DNA from 3 places in the Schinkia azotoformans genome. Region 1 is predicted to be linked to each of the others. Evidence: predicted binding sites of a transcription regulator. Region 1 holds the regulator's gene; each other region holds the start of a gene.
The links. Region 1 encodes Rex, which represses fermentation and respiration genes when NADH is low (regulators of the CRP and FNR family bind a similar motif). Its sites were predicted from a motif close to TTGTGAAATATTTCACAA; they were not measured.
Positions count from the first base shown of each region.

Region 2: the regulator Rex is predicted to act here: its motif matches at 1,260-1,277, upstream of ric (iron-sulfur cluster repair di-iron protein).
Region 3: the regulator Rex is predicted to act here: its motif matches at 3,367-3,384, upstream of P9E47_RS14075 (nitric-oxide reductase large subunit).

Region 1 is NZ_JARSMD010000034.1:4,068-9,842, reverse strand. Features, by position in the region: gene P9E47_RS19525 (ABC-F family ATP-binding cassette domain-containing protein) at 1-1,677, opposite strand, end outside; gene moaC (cyclic pyranopterin monophosphate synthase MoaC) at 1,814-2,305, shown strand; gene P9E47_RS19515 (redox-sensing transcriptional repressor Rex) at 2,324-2,962, shown strand; gene P9E47_RS19510 (YdiK family protein) at 3,042-3,239, opposite strand; gene P9E47_RS19505 (CPBP family intramembrane glutamic endopeptidase) at 3,236-3,952, opposite strand; gene groES (co-chaperone GroES) at 4,208-4,492, shown strand; gene groL (chaperonin GroEL) at 4,668-5,775, shown strand, end outside.
Region 2 is NZ_JARSMD010000019.1:165,704-171,478, forward strand. Features, by position in the region: gene P9E47_RS11680 (hypothetical protein) at 77-280, shown strand; gene ric (iron-sulfur cluster repair di-iron protein) at 387-1,091, opposite strand; gene P9E47_RS11690 (electron transfer flavoprotein subunit beta/FixA family protein) at 1,616-2,431, shown strand; gene P9E47_RS11695 (electron transfer flavoprotein subunit alpha/FixB family protein) at 2,447-3,475, shown strand; gene P9E47_RS11700 (FAD-dependent oxidoreductase) at 3,468-4,763, shown strand; gene P9E47_RS11705 (ferredoxin family protein) at 4,745-5,056, shown strand; partial or broken gene P9E47_RS11710 (asparagine synthase (glutamine-hydrolyzing)) at 5,278-5,520, shown strand; gene P9E47_RS11715 (IS1380 family transposase) at 5,727-5,775, opposite strand, start outside.
Region 3 is NZ_JARSMD010000022.1:57,367-63,141, reverse strand. Features, by position in the region: gene motB (flagellar motor protein MotB) at 1-44, opposite strand, end outside; gene motA (flagellar motor stator protein MotA) at 31-828, opposite strand; gene P9E47_RS14090 (4-oxalocrotonate tautomerase family protein) at 968-1,171, shown strand; gene fdhF (formate dehydrogenase subunit alpha) at 1,235-3,160, opposite strand; partial or broken gene P9E47_RS22945 (hypothetical protein) at 3,140-3,298, opposite strand; gene P9E47_RS14075 (nitric-oxide reductase large subunit) at 3,541-5,775, shown strand, end outside.

The DNA.
Region 1 (5,775 bases):
TGTTTGCACCACTTTTGATGAGGATTGTCCTTCATTTTCAAGCTGTGCCAATTCTTCCATTTCCGCTTTTTTATTCACATAATAATCATAATCACCCAAGTACGACTCCAGTCCTTCTGTGGATAACTCAATCACTCTTGTAGCCAACCGATTTATAAAATAACGGTCATGAGATACAAACAGAATCGTTCCAGGGTAATCGATTAAAGCATTTTCTAGTATTTCTTTGCTATCCAAATCCAAGTGGTTCGTCGGCTCATCGAGAATTAATAGATTTGCCTTCTGCATCATCAGTTTGGCGAGTGCTAATCTTGCCTTTTCACCGCCACTTAGCGAAGAGACTATTTTTAAAACATCATCACCACTAAATAAAAAATTCCCTAATATCGTTCGAATTTCTTTTTCCTGTCTTAATGGATATTCATCCCATAGTTCATGTAAGACTGTTTTATTGGAAGTCAAGTTTGCCTGCTGCTGGTCATAATAGCCAATCGTAACATTGGACCCGTAGTTGATCGTGCCAGTAAGGATCTCAAGCTGCTTAGTAATCGCCTTAAGCAATGTGGACTTTCCAATTCCATTCGGCCCAACTAAGGCAACACTTTCTTCACGCTTAAGCCCGAAGGATACGTTTGTAAGAATCGGCTCCTTTCCTTGATAGGAAACGGTTAAAGAATCCACCATTAACACATCGTTGCCGCTTTGTCTTTCAATATCAAAGGAAAATGAGGCTGACTTTTCATCTCCAAGTGGGCGGTCCATTACTTTCATTCTTTCAAGCTGCTTCCTACGGCTTTGTGCCCGTTTTGTTGTTGACGCTCTTGCAATATTTTTTTGGACGAAATCCTTTAATTTTGCAATTTCCTCTTGTTGCTTTTCGAAAGACTTTAGTTCCTGCTCGTAAACGGCTGCACTTTGCTCTAAATATTTACTATAGTTTCCTACATAGCGGCGACAATTCGTCCGTGATAATTCATAGACTTGAGTCACAACTTTATCTAGAAAATAGCGGTCATGGGAGACGATTAGTAGAGCACCAGGATAACCTTGCAAATATTGTTCAAGCCAGCCCAGCGTTTCAATATCCAAATGGTTCGTCGGTTCATCAAGAATTAATAAATCCGGCTTTGTTAAAAGCAGCTTAGCCATTGCCAAGCGGGTTTTTTGACCGCCGCTTAAGGTTGCAATCGCTGTCGAATAATCAAAATCACCGAAATTAAGCCCATGTAAAACCGTTCGGATGTCAGCTTCATACTGATAGCCGCCTTCATCCTTGAAGGTTACTTGCAGTTCGTCGTATTCTTTTAATAATTTTTCGTATTTTTCGGTATCATCTAAATAGGAAGGATCACCCATTTTTGTTTCCAGTTCACGCAGCTTCTTTTCTTTTATTTGAAGATGGTGAAAAACAGTCAACATTTCATCCCAAATAGAAAGACTAGATTCCAAGCCGGTATCTTGAGCAAGATAACCGATCATTAAATTTTTTGGCTTAATGATTTCGCCGCCATCATACGACATTTGTTCTGAGATAATTTTCAATAAAGTAGATTTCCCTGCTCCATTTCTTCCAACTAGAGCAATTCTATCTTTTGATTGTACTTCTAATTTAATATTAGATAAAATAAGATCAGCACCATAATATTTCGTAAGTTGGTTGACTTGAAGTAGTATCATATCGGTTCACCTCTTCAAATCATAGTTTAGCTTATACAATGTCAAACGAGCAACAAATCTCCTTTTTTGACAAAAATAAATATCATCCTAAACTTTTTTGTATTAAAATATGTGTAAGTCGGGAGATGAATGAAGAATGTCCTTTACTCATTTTAATGAAGAAGGCCGTGCGAAAATGGTCGATATCACTGAAAAAAATGAAACTACTCGTACTGCCATTGCCCATTCTAGCATACAAGTAAATGAAGAAATCTATACAAAAATAAAAGAAAATAAAATGAAAAAGGGCGATGTATTAGCTGTTGCTCAAGTAGCCGGAGTGATGGCAGCCAAGAAAACATCCGAATGGATTCCGATGTGTCATCCATTGATGCTAAAGGGTGTGGATATTTCTTTTTCATGGGAAGAGAAAGCCCCTGAGTATATTTTACATATCGAAACAACTGTTAAAACAAAGGGAAGCACAGGTGTCGAGATGGAGGCTTTAACAGCAGCAACTGCTACAGCGTTAACGGTTTATGATATGTGTAAAGCCGTAGATAAAGGAATGATTATTGGCCGAACATATTTAGTTGAGAAAACTGGAGGAAAAAGCGGAGATTTTCGGAGAAAGGAAAATATTGATTAAGGAGAACGGGGGTATGGTATGTCTTTTGATAAAAACAAAATACCGCAAGCGACTGCTAAACGCTTGCCGTTATATTACCGGTTTATAGCGAATTTACATGCTTCAGGGAAACAGCGTGTTTCCTCAAAAGAATTAAGTGATGCGGTAAAAGTAGACTCAGCCACAATTCGCCGTGATTTTTCTTATTTTGGTGCCCTTGGTAAAAAGGGTTATGGGTACAATGTCAATTATTTATTGTCCTTCTTTAGGCAGACGTTAAGCCAAGATGAAGTGGTGAAGGTGTGCTTAATCGGGGTAGGAAATTTAGGAACCGCCTTTTTGCATTATAATTTTATGAAAAACAATAATTCCAAAATTGTGATGGCATTTGATGTTGACCCAGCGAAAGTCGGCACAGATATCGGAGGTGTTCCAGTTTATCATTTAGATGATTTAGAAAGCAAAATCACAGGTGAATTGGAAGTTGCCATTTTAACCGTTCCTGTACAGGTATCCCAGCCAATAACGGACCGCCTCGTTACGTCAGGAATAAAAGGAATTTTGAATTTTACACCAGCAAGACTGAATGTCCCGGAAGATATTAGAATTCATCATATTGATTTAGCAGTTGAGTTGCAGTCATTAATTTATTTTTTAAAACATTACCCATTAAGTTAATAATTTTATGGGTTGCCCCGGAAAGTTTGCTCAAAAGTACACATGGAAAAACGGCTATCTCTATTTTGAGGCAGCCGTTTTATGATTTTCTTTTTTTAATCATTCTTTTATATAAAATAAATCGAATAGCTGTTGAAAAGTCGAAGGTTGCAATCATCATTAACAGTATCGTAGAAAAGTTCCAAATTGTCTCTTTAGCGCTTTGGATCGCTAAATATGTAAAGAGAGCACCCATCGCCCCATAAATGAGTGCCATTGTATAAGGTGAAGTTCTCATTGTAAAAACCCTCCAACGAAGCTTTGCACCTGTTCATATTGCTTCTGCAGCTTCTCCATATCATCTGCAAATAGGATGCGTACCAACACAACAAAGGTATTCATGGAGACGTGGGCAACAATCGGAACCAGAATTCTTTTTGTTTTAACATAAAGAAAGGAAAACACAAGCCCCATTGCTGTATAGATGATGATATGTGTAAAGTCAAAATGGACAGCTGCAAAAATTAAAGAACTAATGATAGCGGCAATCCAAAAGTTAAATCTTGTATATAAACTGCCAAAGATAATCTGCCGAAAAATAATTTCTTCGAAAATTGGCCCTACTACTGAAGTAACAATAATAAAAATCGGTGTTTGCATCGCGATTTCTACTAAAATCTCTGTGTTTTCAGAGCCCATTTTGATTCCAAGTATCATTTCAATTTGTGCAGCAATAACCTGTGCTAAAAACGCTAAAAAGATCCCGGAAATCGCCCAGCCTGCTGCACGAGTTCTTGATACTCGATTGTTAGTATTATGACGGGCTTTGATGTCTGGCAATAACAACAAAATAACTACTAATAAACCGCCACTAAAGCTTATGACCGTCCAAATGGCCACCGCATCATCCTTTGAGATCCCATTTCGAAGCAGCAAGTCCACACCAAACAAGATCCCCGAAAATTGTACAAAAATATACATTAATATAGTAAGCAAGTATCTGCTTTTCAATGTTATACCCCTTTATGTTTAATCAGATGAACCACTCTTGTATTTTAACATAATTATTTTAAAACCAATAAAAAGATGATTGGTTTTTCAACATTTCGTTAATAATGTTCAGGGAGGTTAATTTTTACAAAAAAAATATAGTTTTTACTTGCAAAAATCTAGTTAATTATTTATTATAATAAATGTGTTAGCACTCAGCATTAATGAGTGCTAATAATTAAAATACTTAAAATTTATCTTAGGAGGGTGTTTCACTTGTTAAAACCATTAGGTGATCGTGTTGTTATTGAGCTTGTTGAAGCAGAAGAAAAGACTGCAAGCGGTATTGTTTTACCAGACACTGCGAAGGAAAAGCCGCAAGAAGGTCGTGTTGTAGCTGTAGGAACTGGCCGTGTATTAGATAACGGTGAGAAAGTTGCTTTAGAAGTTAAAGAAGGCGACCGCATCATTTTTTCTAAATACGCTGGTACAGAAGTGAAATATGAAGGTAAAGAATATTTAATTATTCGCGAGAATGATGTTTTAGCAATTGTTGGCTAAGTGGTCTTGAACGCGGAATGATAGAGTTACGAAGTGTGCAAAGACCCACTTTACTTTCATTTTTCGTGAGATAGATCTACTAGTCTTTTTACATAGTAGATCACCCTTGTCTAATAGAATTAATAAAAAAAATCAGAATCCTGCTGATTAATAATTTTGAGGAGGTACTACTTAAATGGCTAAAGAAATTCAATTTAGTGAAGATGCTCGTCGTGCGATGCTACGTGGTGTAGACGCATTAGCAAATGCAGTTAAAGTAACACTTGGACCTAAAGGACGTAACGTTGTATTAGAGAAAAAGTTCGGTTCTCCATTAATTACAAATGATGGTGTAACAATCGCAAAAGAAATCGAATTACCAGATGCATTCGAAAACATGGGTGCAAAATTAGTTGCTGAAGTAGCTAGCAAAACAAATGACATTGCTGGTGACGGTACTACGACTGCAACTGTTCTTGCTCAAGCATTAATTCGCGAAGGCTTAAAGAACGTAACTGCTGGTGCGAACCCAATGGGCATCAAAAAAGGGATTGAAAAAGCAACTCAAGCTGCTGTTGAAGAATTAAAAGCGATCTCTAAGCCAATCCAAGGTAAAGAATCCATCGCTCAAGTTGCAGCGATTTCAGCTGACAATGATGAAGTAGGTCAATTAATTGCTGAAGCAATGGAGCGCGTTGGTAACGACGGCGTTATCACAATCGAAGAATCTAAAGGCTTTACAACTGAATTAGAAGTAGTAGAAGGTATGCAATTTGACCGCGGCTACTCTTCACCATACATGGTAACAAATTCAGAAAAAATGGAAGCTGTTCTTGAAAACCCATATATCTTAATCACTGATAAGAAAATTGCTAGCATTCAAGAAATCTTACCAGTATTAGAACAAGTAGTTCAACAAGGTAAGCCATTATTAATGATCGCTGAGGATGTTGAAGGTGAAGCACTTGCAACATTAGTTGTTAACAAACTTCGCGGAACATTCAACGCTGTAGCTGTTAAAGCTCCTGGCTTTGGTGACCGTCGTAAAGCGATGCTAGAAGATATCGCTATCTTAACAGGTGGTCAAGTCATCACTGAAGATATCGGTTTAGATCTTAAAGCTGCAACGATTGAGCAATTAGGTCGTGCTTCTAAAGTTGTTGTAACAAAAGAAAATACAACAATCGTAGAAGGTGCTGGTGAATCTGCTACTATTTCAGGTCGTGTAAACCAAATCCGCAAACAAATGGAAGAAACAACTTCTGAGTTTGATAAGGAAAAATTACAAGAACGCTTAGCTAAAC
Region 2 (5,775 bases), on a different contig from region 1:
AAAAATAGACAGGCGTATAATGAGAAATATAGAGAACAAAAATGGTGAGAGAAAATGAAAGGTGGCGCATTGAATTATGGCGGGTACAGCTGTACTTTACCGTAATCAACAGGAGGTTATCGTTTTAGAGGATATTAAGAAGGAAACTTTGGAGGAAATTAAGCAACAATGCGGCGATGAAAATTGTACTTGTACTCTTAACAATCACAAAGTGGATTTAGGAAATGTAATGGTTATTGGCTTCAAAGAGGACGTTGTTGACTGGGATTATGGATATTAATTCTAGACATGGGGTGACTCATGTCTATTAATTTTTTCAAACATTGTCTAGCTTCAGCGCCCAGCGACTCGTAAACTTCGCTGAACGGGCGCTTACGCTTTTCTTATTACTTATTCAAATAACGTGGGAATAAGATGTTATTTTCTTTATGAACATGGATAAACATATCAGACTCAAGTGCTTCTAATCTTTGGAATGTAGTTGTATAAGTCATACAAGCATCCACTGGTAATTCGTAATCATTGGTAATTTCGCGGATAAGCTTCAATAAATCTCCAGCATGATCATGTTCTTTCTCAAGCTCAGTAATAGCTGCTTTAACTTCTTCAAGTTTTTCTGAAGTAGGGCCAGCTTCATATGCTTTTATTAGAGGGAAAATAACTTCGTCTTCTTTAATGATGTGTTCCATTAATTCCTTGCTTAAATCATGAAAATGATTGTACACTTCGCCTAGTTCAGAATGGTTTGAACCATGTACACGATAAATTTTTGTAACGAATTGTCCAAGCATTGGAAGCTCGTCGGTTAAATAGGCATGATGTGTTTGCATTACATGATCGATTAGGTCTGCACTTGAAACTTCTTGCCAGTTCGTAGTTTCAGTGTTCATTGCTTGCATTTTCTCATAGCCTTCATTTAACGCCTGTACAATTTCATCTTCGTTTAAGTTTTTTTCAAGAATGGCATCATGTAGAGGTCGATTTCCACCGCAGCAAAAATCAATTTTGTATTTTTTAAATAAGTCAGCAGCCTGTGGATATTGTGTAACGATATCTCCAACATTCATTGTGCTTGTTATTATTAATGACATAAATCATGTACCTCCTAATAGTAGTTTATATTAAATATATAATAACTTTTACACCATGTGAGTGATGTAAATCACAGATGGATTTAACGTTTTTTATTTGTCTAAAAAAATGTTCGAAAAATGTTTTTAAAAAATTTGCAAATTTGTCAAAATTACTCTTTAAAAAGTTTGTGAACAATTGTACAATTGAAAATATATATAACAACATAGGTTAATGTAACTACGGTGGGAATAGTGTTATTGGATTATTAAAACATTGAAAACGTTTGCTTTAATTTTTTTAGATTGTGGTTATTTAGAGAATAGAAATAGTATTCTTGTTTCTAAACTCTTTTAATATAACATTTAACTTTATTCAGCAGAAGTTCGCTACTGAATAAAGTTAAGCCTCCGGCGAGCCTTGCGATTTTCAGAGGTAGTTTTTCGAGCAAGCTCGAAAAAATCTGGGCGCAAATACGCCAAGGTGTATTTGATTTACGGTTTTCTAAAAAAAGTGTGGTTTATTCGAGAGGAGTGTGTTTCTTTTGCACATCGTTGTTTGTGTAAAACAAGTTCCAGACACAAAAATCATCAAGGTTAATCCAAAAACGAACACATTGGACCGCCGTGGAGTTCCTGCGATATTGAATCCTTATGATGGTCATGCCGTGGAAGAGGCAGTTCGTATTAAAGAGCAGGTAGGTGGAAAGGTTACCGTTTTATCGATGGGGCCACCACAAGCTACAGAGGTTATTAAGAAGTGTATCGAAATTGGAGCAGATGCAGGCTATCTGATTACCGACCGCAGGTTTGCCGGTGCGGATACATTGGCTACCAGCTATGCATTGTACAATGCTCTCGATAAAATATCAAAAAATGATCCAATTGATTTAGTGATTTGCGGTTTACATGCCATTGATGGGGATACAGGACAGGTTGGACCTGGAATAGCAAGACGGTTAAATATTCCACCTGTTACAAAAGTCATAAAAATTGATGAAGTGAATGAAAGCGAAAAGTATATTAAAATTCACCGTAAAATTGAAGATGGCTACGAAGTGATCCAATCGCAGCTGCCATGTTTAATTACTGTCGAAAAAGAAATCAACGAAGTTTCATATTCACCAATGCCAAATATGATTAAAGCAGCAAGGTATCAACCGGTTATTTGGACAGTTGACGATTTTGAAGGAGTAGATATTGCACAACTTGGCTTAAAAGGTTCACCAACGATTGTTGGAAAGATGTGGGCACCACAGCCGCCTGAAAAGGCTAAAATTTTAGAAGGCAGCCCAAATGAACAGGTTAAGGAAATCGTATCAACTATCTTTGCTGAAAAGAGCGAACTTTTCGGGCAGTAAATAGGGGGATGTAATATGATCGAAGAATATAAAGGCGTCTGGGTATTTATTGAAGAGCGTGAAGGCGAAATTGCTGGAGTATCACTTGAGCTTTTAGGTGCCGGGCGTGATTTAGCGAATAAACTAGAGGTGCCGCTGGCAGGTTTCCTTTTGGGAAATAATATTAAAGGTTTGGCGAATACTTGTTTTGAATATGGTGCTGACGAAGTGTATCTAATCGATGATCCCATTCTTCAAAACTATCGGACAGAGCCATTTATGCATGGTGCAAGTCATTTAATAAGAAAATATAAACCGGAAATCATTCTTTATGGTGCAACGTCTAACGGGAAGGATTTAGCAAGTGCGATAGCTACAGATATTAGCACCGGATTGACGGCGGATACGACGATGCTCGACGTAGATGTAGAGAAACGTCTATTTGAAGCAAGTCGTCCTGCATTTGGTGGAAATATCATGGCGACCATTCTTTGTAAAAAACACCGCCCGCAAATGGCAACAGTAAGACCTAAGGTTATGAAGGCATTGCCTCCTGAAAAAGGCCGCAACGGAACTGTTATTGAGGAAAAGCTAGGTTTAGAGGAAAAGAGTCTTCGAACAAAAGTTTTAGAGATTGTTAGGGATACAACGAAAAAAGCAAGCTTGGCCGATGCCCATATTATTGTGGCCGGCGGTAAAGGTATGGGGGATGAAAAGAACTTCCAGTTGCTATATGAATTTGCTGATGTGATTGGTGCAACAGTAGGCGGTACTCGTGATGTAGTTGAGGCTGGCTGGCTTGATCACCACCTGCAAATTGGCCAGACAGGTGAAACGGTATCACCAAAAATTTATTTTGCATTTGGAATTTCCGGTGCTATTCAGCATGTTGTTGGAATGAAAAACTCTGAACTTATTATTGCTGTAAACAAAGACCCTAATGCAGCCATCTTTGATGCATCGCATTATGGAATTGTTGGGGATGCGATGGAGATTCTTCCGTTACTCATTCAAGAATTCAAAGCAGCACTAGAAAAGTCCGGAGGTGTAATGGAGCATGTCTGAGAAATTTGATGTTATTATTGTAGGTGCGGGACCCGCGGGTTCTGCATGTGCTTATACAAGTGCCAAAGCAGGATTAAAAGTCTTATTAATTGAACGTGGTGAATACCCTGGTGCTAAAAACGTAATGGGTGGTATTCTATACAGAAAGCAGTTGGAAGACATTATTCCCGAGTTTTGGAAGGATGCACCGCTTGAAAGACCGATCATTGAACAAAGAGCATGGTTGATGGATAAAAAGTCATGTGTGACATCAAGCGTCAAAAATGAAGAGTGGGGTGAAGCTCCATACAATTGCTTCTCAGTTCTTCGTGCTAAGTTTGACCAATGGTTTGCAAATAAGGCTGTAGAAGCTGGTGCTCTTCTTATTAATGAAACCGTGGTCCTTGAATGTATCGTTGAAAACGGAAAAGTCGTAGGGGTTCGCACTGACCGCCCGGACGGGGATGTATATGCTGATGTTGTAGTTTTGGCTGATGGAGTTAACTCTCTTTTAGCAAAACAGCTTGGCTTTCATAGAGAGCTTCGCCCGGATGAGGTTGCTCTTTGTGCAATGGAGGTTATTAATCTACCAAAAGATGTGATCAATGACCGATTTAATGTCGGTGATAACCAAGGGGTTGCCATTGAAATCTTTGGTGATGGTACAAAAGGTAATCTAGGTACCTGCTTCATTTATACAAACAAGGAAAGTATAAACATTGGTGTTGGTGCAACTTTATCAAGTATGGTGAAAGAAAAAATTAAACCATATGAGCTGTTGGAATATGTGAAAAACCACCCAATGGTTAAGCCGCTAATTAAGGATGGTGAATCAGCTGAATATTTAGCTCACTTAATTCCAGAAGGCGGATATAATTCAATTCCGAAATTATACGGTGATGGCGTGTTAGTCGTTGGTGATGCTGCTCAATTTGTAAACGGAATACACCGTGAAGGATCAAATATGGCGATGACATCAGGAAGATTAGCTGCTGAAACGATTATAGAAGCAAAACAAAAAGGCGATATTTCTGAATCTGCATTATCAAGATACCGTGAAAAGGTAATGAACAGCTTTATTGGAAAAGACCTTGAAAAGTATAAGGATGCAACACACACATTTGAGACAAATCCACAGTACTTTAAGGAATATATCCCATTAATGAATAAAGCAGCAAGCAGCTTCTTGTCTGTAGATGGAACGCCGAAGCGTGACAAACAGAAAGCAGCAATCCAAACTATGATTGGCAACAAAGGAAAACTTGCTGTTGCGAAAGATTTATACCGTGCATGGAAGGTGATGAAATAATGGCTAAAGACGCAAAGACAATTGAGGAAAAACAGTATTTAGTCCGTTATAAAGCCGATTCAAAATCTCATTTAACTGTGTTAGACTTTGATATTTGTGCAACGAAATGCCCTGATAAAATTTGCACCGTATTTTGTCCAGGTGAAGTGTATAAATGGGAAAAAGAAGGTCGCATGTTTGTAGGTTATGAAGGCTGTCATGAATGTGGAAGCTGTCGCATTGGATGCCCACATCAAAACATTAAATGGGAATATCCAAAAGGCGGACATGGTATTATTTTTAGATTGGCATAGAATGCGTATTGGTGTCGCCTGAAAATTCAGTTTCCGCTCCAAGAATCTGACTTAATTTAAGTGAATGTAACCATAATGGTAACCAAAAAAAGAGGGATAAAATCCCTCTTTTTTGGTTTGTTTGGTTTTTTTTCATCAAATTTTCAGTTTCATAGACTATAATAAGATTTAACTACTTAAAAGGTTGCTAATTAATTGGAAAATTTTGTGGAGGATAATTAATGTGTGGATTTGTTGGGGCTCTTCAACCCCATCCTGATGTATTAAAAATAAATGAATTTATGAGTATGAATCATACGATTTACCATCGAGGTCCTGATGATGAAGGGTATTATATTGAAGACAATATTTTAATGGGTTTTCGAAGGTTGAGCATTATTGACCTAGAAGGTGGACATCAGCCAATGTCATATAACAATCAGAAGTATTGGATTGTATTCAATGGGGAGATTTATAATTTTATACCTGAAATATTCATAGCTCACAAAACTTAAATAAGTTCAACGATGAATCGCCTAAATTTCTTGAACCTTTGGCAAAGGGGAACAATTTACCGGTTTAAAATCCAACTATTTGAATTTTACTCCATATTTAGTCTGATTTTGAGCAGACTTCACCCTTGACTGAAAAATTTCATTTTTTTCAGTTAGAATAACCCTAATGTTTGAAGTTATTCAATCTGGAGTTTTTGAATTTGGTCCAATACGTTCCAAAAGAAC
Region 3 (5,775 bases), on a different contig from region 1:
TCATCTGCATGCTCTTCTTCGTGCTTCTTTTTATTTTTCCGCATCTTGTTTTTCTCCTTGTGCTAGAAACTGAATTCTTTGATTTATAGGTAAATAGGATGCTAGTTTTTGCTGAATAATTCCTGGAGCTTGTCCCTCTTGCACGGAAAGTACCCCTTCAACAATTAACTGTTTGATTTTCACTTCTTGTTTTGACTTCCTTTTCAATTTGTTAGAAAATGGATGCCAAAGAACATAACCAGTGAAGATACCAAATAGTGTTGCAACGAAGGCAGCGGCAATGGCGTGTCCTAAAGCTTCGATATCCTCCATATTTCCCAATGCTGCTATTAGTCCTAGAACGGCTCCGAGTACCCCAAGTGTGGGAGCATACATTCCAGCTTGAGAGAAAATCCCTGCATTTGCCAGATGTCTTTCTTCCATTGCTTCTATTTCTTCCATCATGACATCACGGATGAATTCAGGACTTTGACCATCGATTGCTAAATTTAAGCCATTTTTTAAAAAAAGATCATCAATTTCATTAACTTTAGCCTCCAATGATAACAAGCCTTCTTTGCGGGCTAATGTTGCAAATTCAACAAACATTTTAATATACTCTTCCTGCGATTGTAGCTTTTGTTCAGTGAAAAGTACTTTAAACAATTTGGGTACGTTTTTTATTTCATTTGTAGGGAAGGCAATTGTTACCGCTGCTGCAGTTCCGGCAAAGATAATTAAAAGCGCTGCTGGATTAAGAAGTACGCTTGGATCCACTCCCTTAAAGTACATACCAACTCCAACTGCTACTATACCCAAAATAATACCGATTATTGAGGTTTTGTCCATTATTGTTCCTCCTAATACGAAGTGTAGCGTGACATAAACTACGAAATGTACTATTATATGAGTTAATCATAATTGTACAATATATTAACTATTCATCTAAATATGATATCAATTTATTGATAGGAAAGGAAGACGTTTTATGCCTTATGTAAATATTAAAATAACAAATGAGGGAGTAACCTCAGAACAAAAGAAGCAACTAATTGAAGGTGCTACGAATCTATTAAAAGATGTGTTAGGAAAAAATCCACAAACAACAGTTGTCGTTATTGATGAGGTGGAAACAGATAATTGGGGAATTGGGGGAGAACAAGTTACTGATCGTAGAAAAAGAGGACAGTAATAAATGACTTTTTTATAAACATAAGAAAACCGCTAAAAGACAAACTTTTAGCGGTTTTTCAAATTAATGCAAGGCTTTTATTTTTACTGCACAAGCTTTAAATTCTGCTGTACCTGAGATAGGGTCAAATTCATTGATGGTAAGGATGTTTGTTGGAACATCACTCCAATGGAAGCTCATAAACACTAAGCCGGGTACGACTTGTTCGGTAATTTTAGCTTTTACCGCTAAAGAGCCGCGACGGGAAGAAACTTCGACAACTTCACCATCAACAATGCCCAGTTTAGCAGCATCCTCCGGATGGATATCCACCGTTTCTTCGGTTTGCTTAATTTTTACATTATCAGGATAATATCTAGTCTGTGTATGTGTATTGTAAGATTCATAACGGCGTCCAGTTGTTAGTGTAAATGGATAGTCCTCATCTGGAATTTCAATAGGTGCTGTATAACCAACTGGAACAAATGGTGCTTTTTTGGCATCCGTAATATTTTCATCATGTAAATGCTCGTGTAAAATGAATGTTCCCGGATGGTCCTCTGTCGGACAAGGATAGTGCAAGAAATATTCCCGATCAAGGCGGGCGTAGGACATGCCGCCATATTTCTCATGGGCTAAAATCCGCAATTCATCCCAAATTTGTTCGCTGGATTCATAGCTCATTTCGTATCCCATTAAAGTCGATAATTCACAAAGAATCTGCCAATCTTCCTTAACATTTGGATGAGATTCCACGGCTGTTCGAACTCTTTGAATACGGCGGTCCGTATTCGTATAAGTGCCGTCAACCTCCCCCCATGACCGCGCAGGAAGTACAACATCTGCTAACTGAGCTGTTTCAGTAAGGAAAATATCCTGAACAACTAATAAATCTAATTTCTTTAAGAGCTTTTCTGTGTGTGACATATGAACATCAGCCATTAATGGGTTTTCACCGATCACATATAATGCTTTTACATCGCCATTTTCCATTCTTTCAAATGTACGTGTCTGCGTATCACCTGACTTCCCATCAATCGTAACATTCCAAGCTTCTTCATAACGTCTGCGGTATTCATCATTTGTAATCGGAAATGGTCCAGGAAGCTGATTTGGCAAGCAACCCATGTCACCTGCTCCTTGGACATTATTTTGTCCGCGAAGCGGCATAATGCCATTTCCTTTCTTACCGATGTGACCTGTTAAAAGGGCCAAGTTGGCAATATCAAATACGTTATTGACCCCACAATGATGCTCTGTTATTCCTAATGTATACGCTATCATTGCATTCCCAGCAGTCGCATAAATTCTGGCTGTTTCCTCAATTTCCTCTGGTGTAAGACCTGTAATCGCTGCAGCATATTCAGGGGTATACAGCTCGACTTGTTTTTGTAATTTATCTAGATCAAGTGTAACTCTCTTGATATAAGCCTCATCAAATAGCTTTTCTTTTAAAATGATATGAATCATGGCGTTCATTAAGGCGATATCTGATCCAACATTGATTTGCAAGTGACGGTCTGCCACTTTCGCCATGTCAATTTTTCGAGGGTCGATCACAATAATTTTTAATCCATTTTTAGCTGCTTTTTTCATCCGGTTTGAAATAATAGGATGGGCTTCGGTAGTGTTAGAGCCCATTAGTAGCAATACATCTGCTTCCTCAAAATCTTCCAATGTACTTGTTGGAGATCCGTCACCAAATACAGTTGCCAGACCGGCAACGCTCGGAGCGTGTCAAGTACGGTTGCAGCCATCAATATTATTGCTGCCAATCACTGCTCTCATAAATTTCTGTGTTACATAATTTGATTCATTTGTTGTGCGTGCACAAGCAAACATAGATACAGCTGTTGGTCCAAATTGCTTTTTAATACTTGAGAGTTTATCAGCGATAAATTGAAGTGCTTCCTCCCATGTTGCCTCTACTAGTTTACCAGCTTTACGAACGAGAGGAGTAGTTAGTCTATCTTCTGCATGTACATATTTATAGGCAAAAGCTCCCTTCACGCATGTTTGCCCTTTATTTACCGGGGCATCTTTGTCACCGCGTACTTTAATGATTTGATTATCCTTAACTTCAAGAATTAATCCACATCCTGTTCCGCAGTAACCGCAAATCGAACGGACTTCTTTTACATTCTCCATGATTTCCCTCCTATTCTCTTATGTTAATTTAATCTTAACAGATTGTGGAACAGGCTACGAGAGTATATTTGTGCAAAATTTTAAAAGGTTTTTACAATTAACACTATGTGTATAGTGATAAGTGATTAAAAACACACCCTACTGTTGTTTTAAATCACACCTTAATATTTTTTAAGATTGTATGATGTTCATTGTGAAAGGCGCGCCGTAGGACTAATATCGAAAAAATGGAGTGAAAATAAATGGGTGTAAGAAAACTAGATACAGATCCGGCATCTAAACCAACTTCAAAGAATGCCCTTATGAAATCAATTTTAGTTTTCACATTATTAATTAGTTTTACAGTTTTATTAGTAGGGGGCTATGGGATTTTTAAAGGCAATGCACCTAGACCTACTGAGATTACGAGCCCTAGTGGTGATGTTGTAATTACAAAGGCATCCATTATGGGTGGTCAGGCTGTATTCCAAAAGTACGGCTTAATGGATTATGGTACTGTATTAGGTCATGGTTCTTATATGGGCCCTGATTATACAGCTCAAGCATTAAAAGTGTATACAGAAGGTATGCAGGATTTTCGAGCTGAAGAAAAATTTGGAGCACCATATAAAGAGTTATCGGCTGATGAACAAGCAGCTATTAAAGATCAAGTCATCAAAGAAATGCGTGAAAATCGCTATGATGCAGAGTCTGATACATTACCTTTAACAGATGCGCAAGTATATGGTTTAGAACAAGTTAGAGCTTATTACCAAGATGTATTTACAAATGGCGATAATTGGGGATTAAAACCAGGTTTAATTAAAGAAGAGCATATGCCTGCTACAGACCGTGCTTATGTAGCTGAAGGTGATCAAATCACACAAATTTCCGATTTCTTCTTCTGGACTGCTTGGTTATCAAGTACATTGCGCCAAGGCGACGAAATTACTTATACAAACAACTGGCCTTATTATGAAGATGCTGGCAATACACTGGGACTATCCGCTGTTTGGTGGTCTGGTGTTAGTGTAACTTTATTAATTCTATTTATTGGTATCATTTTATTCGTATTCTATCGCTATCATTTAGATATGCATCCGGCTTATGAGGATGGTAAGTTTCCGAAAATTGATTTACGCAAACAACCAGTAACAAATTCACAAGTTAAAGTAGGTAAATATTTCGCAGTTGTGGCTGTTCTTTTCTTTGTGCAGTCCATGTTTGGTGCGCTTCTTGCTCACTATTATATTGAACCAGATAGCTTCTTTGGAATTACTTGGATTCATGATATTTTACCTTTCTCAATTACGAAAGGATACCACCTTCAATTGGCAATTTTCTGGATTGCCACAGCATGGTTAGGTATGGGTCTGTATATCGCTCCATTAGTTGGCGGACATGAACCAAAGAAACAAGGTTTATTAGTGGACGTTTTATTCTGGGCACTAGTTGTTCTAGTATTCGGTTCAATGATCGGTGAATGGTTAGGTGCAAACGGTAAATTAGGTAACCTTTGGTTCTTATTAGGACATAATGGTTGGGAATATATCGAACTTGGCCGTATTTGGCAGCTTATTTTAATCGCAGGTATGGGTATTTGGTTATTCCTTGTATTTAGAGGGATTAAGGCTGGCTTGAAACGTGAAACTGATAAGGGTGGATTGATTCACTTATTATTCTATTCAGCAATCGCTGTTCCAGCTTTCTACGTATTCGCATTATTAATTAACCCTGATACACATTTTACAATGGCCGATTACTGGCGTTGGTGGATTATCCACTTATGGGTAGAAGGTATCTTTGAAGTATTTGCTGTAGTCGTTATTGGTTTCTTATTAGTACAGCTTGGATTAGTTACAAAAAGTTCAACGATCAAAGCGTTATATTTCCAAATTACATTATTATTAGGCAGCGGTGTGATCGGCATCGGTCACCACTTTTACTATAATGGTTCTGCTGAAGTTTGGATTGCCTTAGGTGCTGTTTTCTCAGCATTAGAAGTAATTCCATTAACACTATTGATTTTAGAAGCATATGAGCATTATAAAATCGTCAAAGATGGCGGGATTGATTTCCCTTACAAATCAACTTTCTGGTTCTTAATTTCAGTAGGTATTTGGAACTTAGTTGGTGCAGGGGTATTAGGATTCCTAATCAACTTACCGGCAGTAAGCTATTTTGAACACGGTCAATTCTTAACACCAGCACATGGTCATGGATCAATGATGGGTGTTTATGGATTCTTCGCACTTGCTGTTCTAGTGTTCTCTTTACGTAATATTGTTAAACCAGAAAAATGGGATGATAAAATTATTAAAATTTCTTGCTGGTTAATGAACATCGGTTTAGCAGGAATGATTGCTATTTCATTACTTCCAGTTGGTTGGTTACAATTAAAAGAGGCATTCATGAAAGGTTACTGGGTGTCACGTTCACCAGAGTTTTTACAGCAAGATGTTGTAGTAAACTTAATTACTATTCGTGCGATTCCAGAT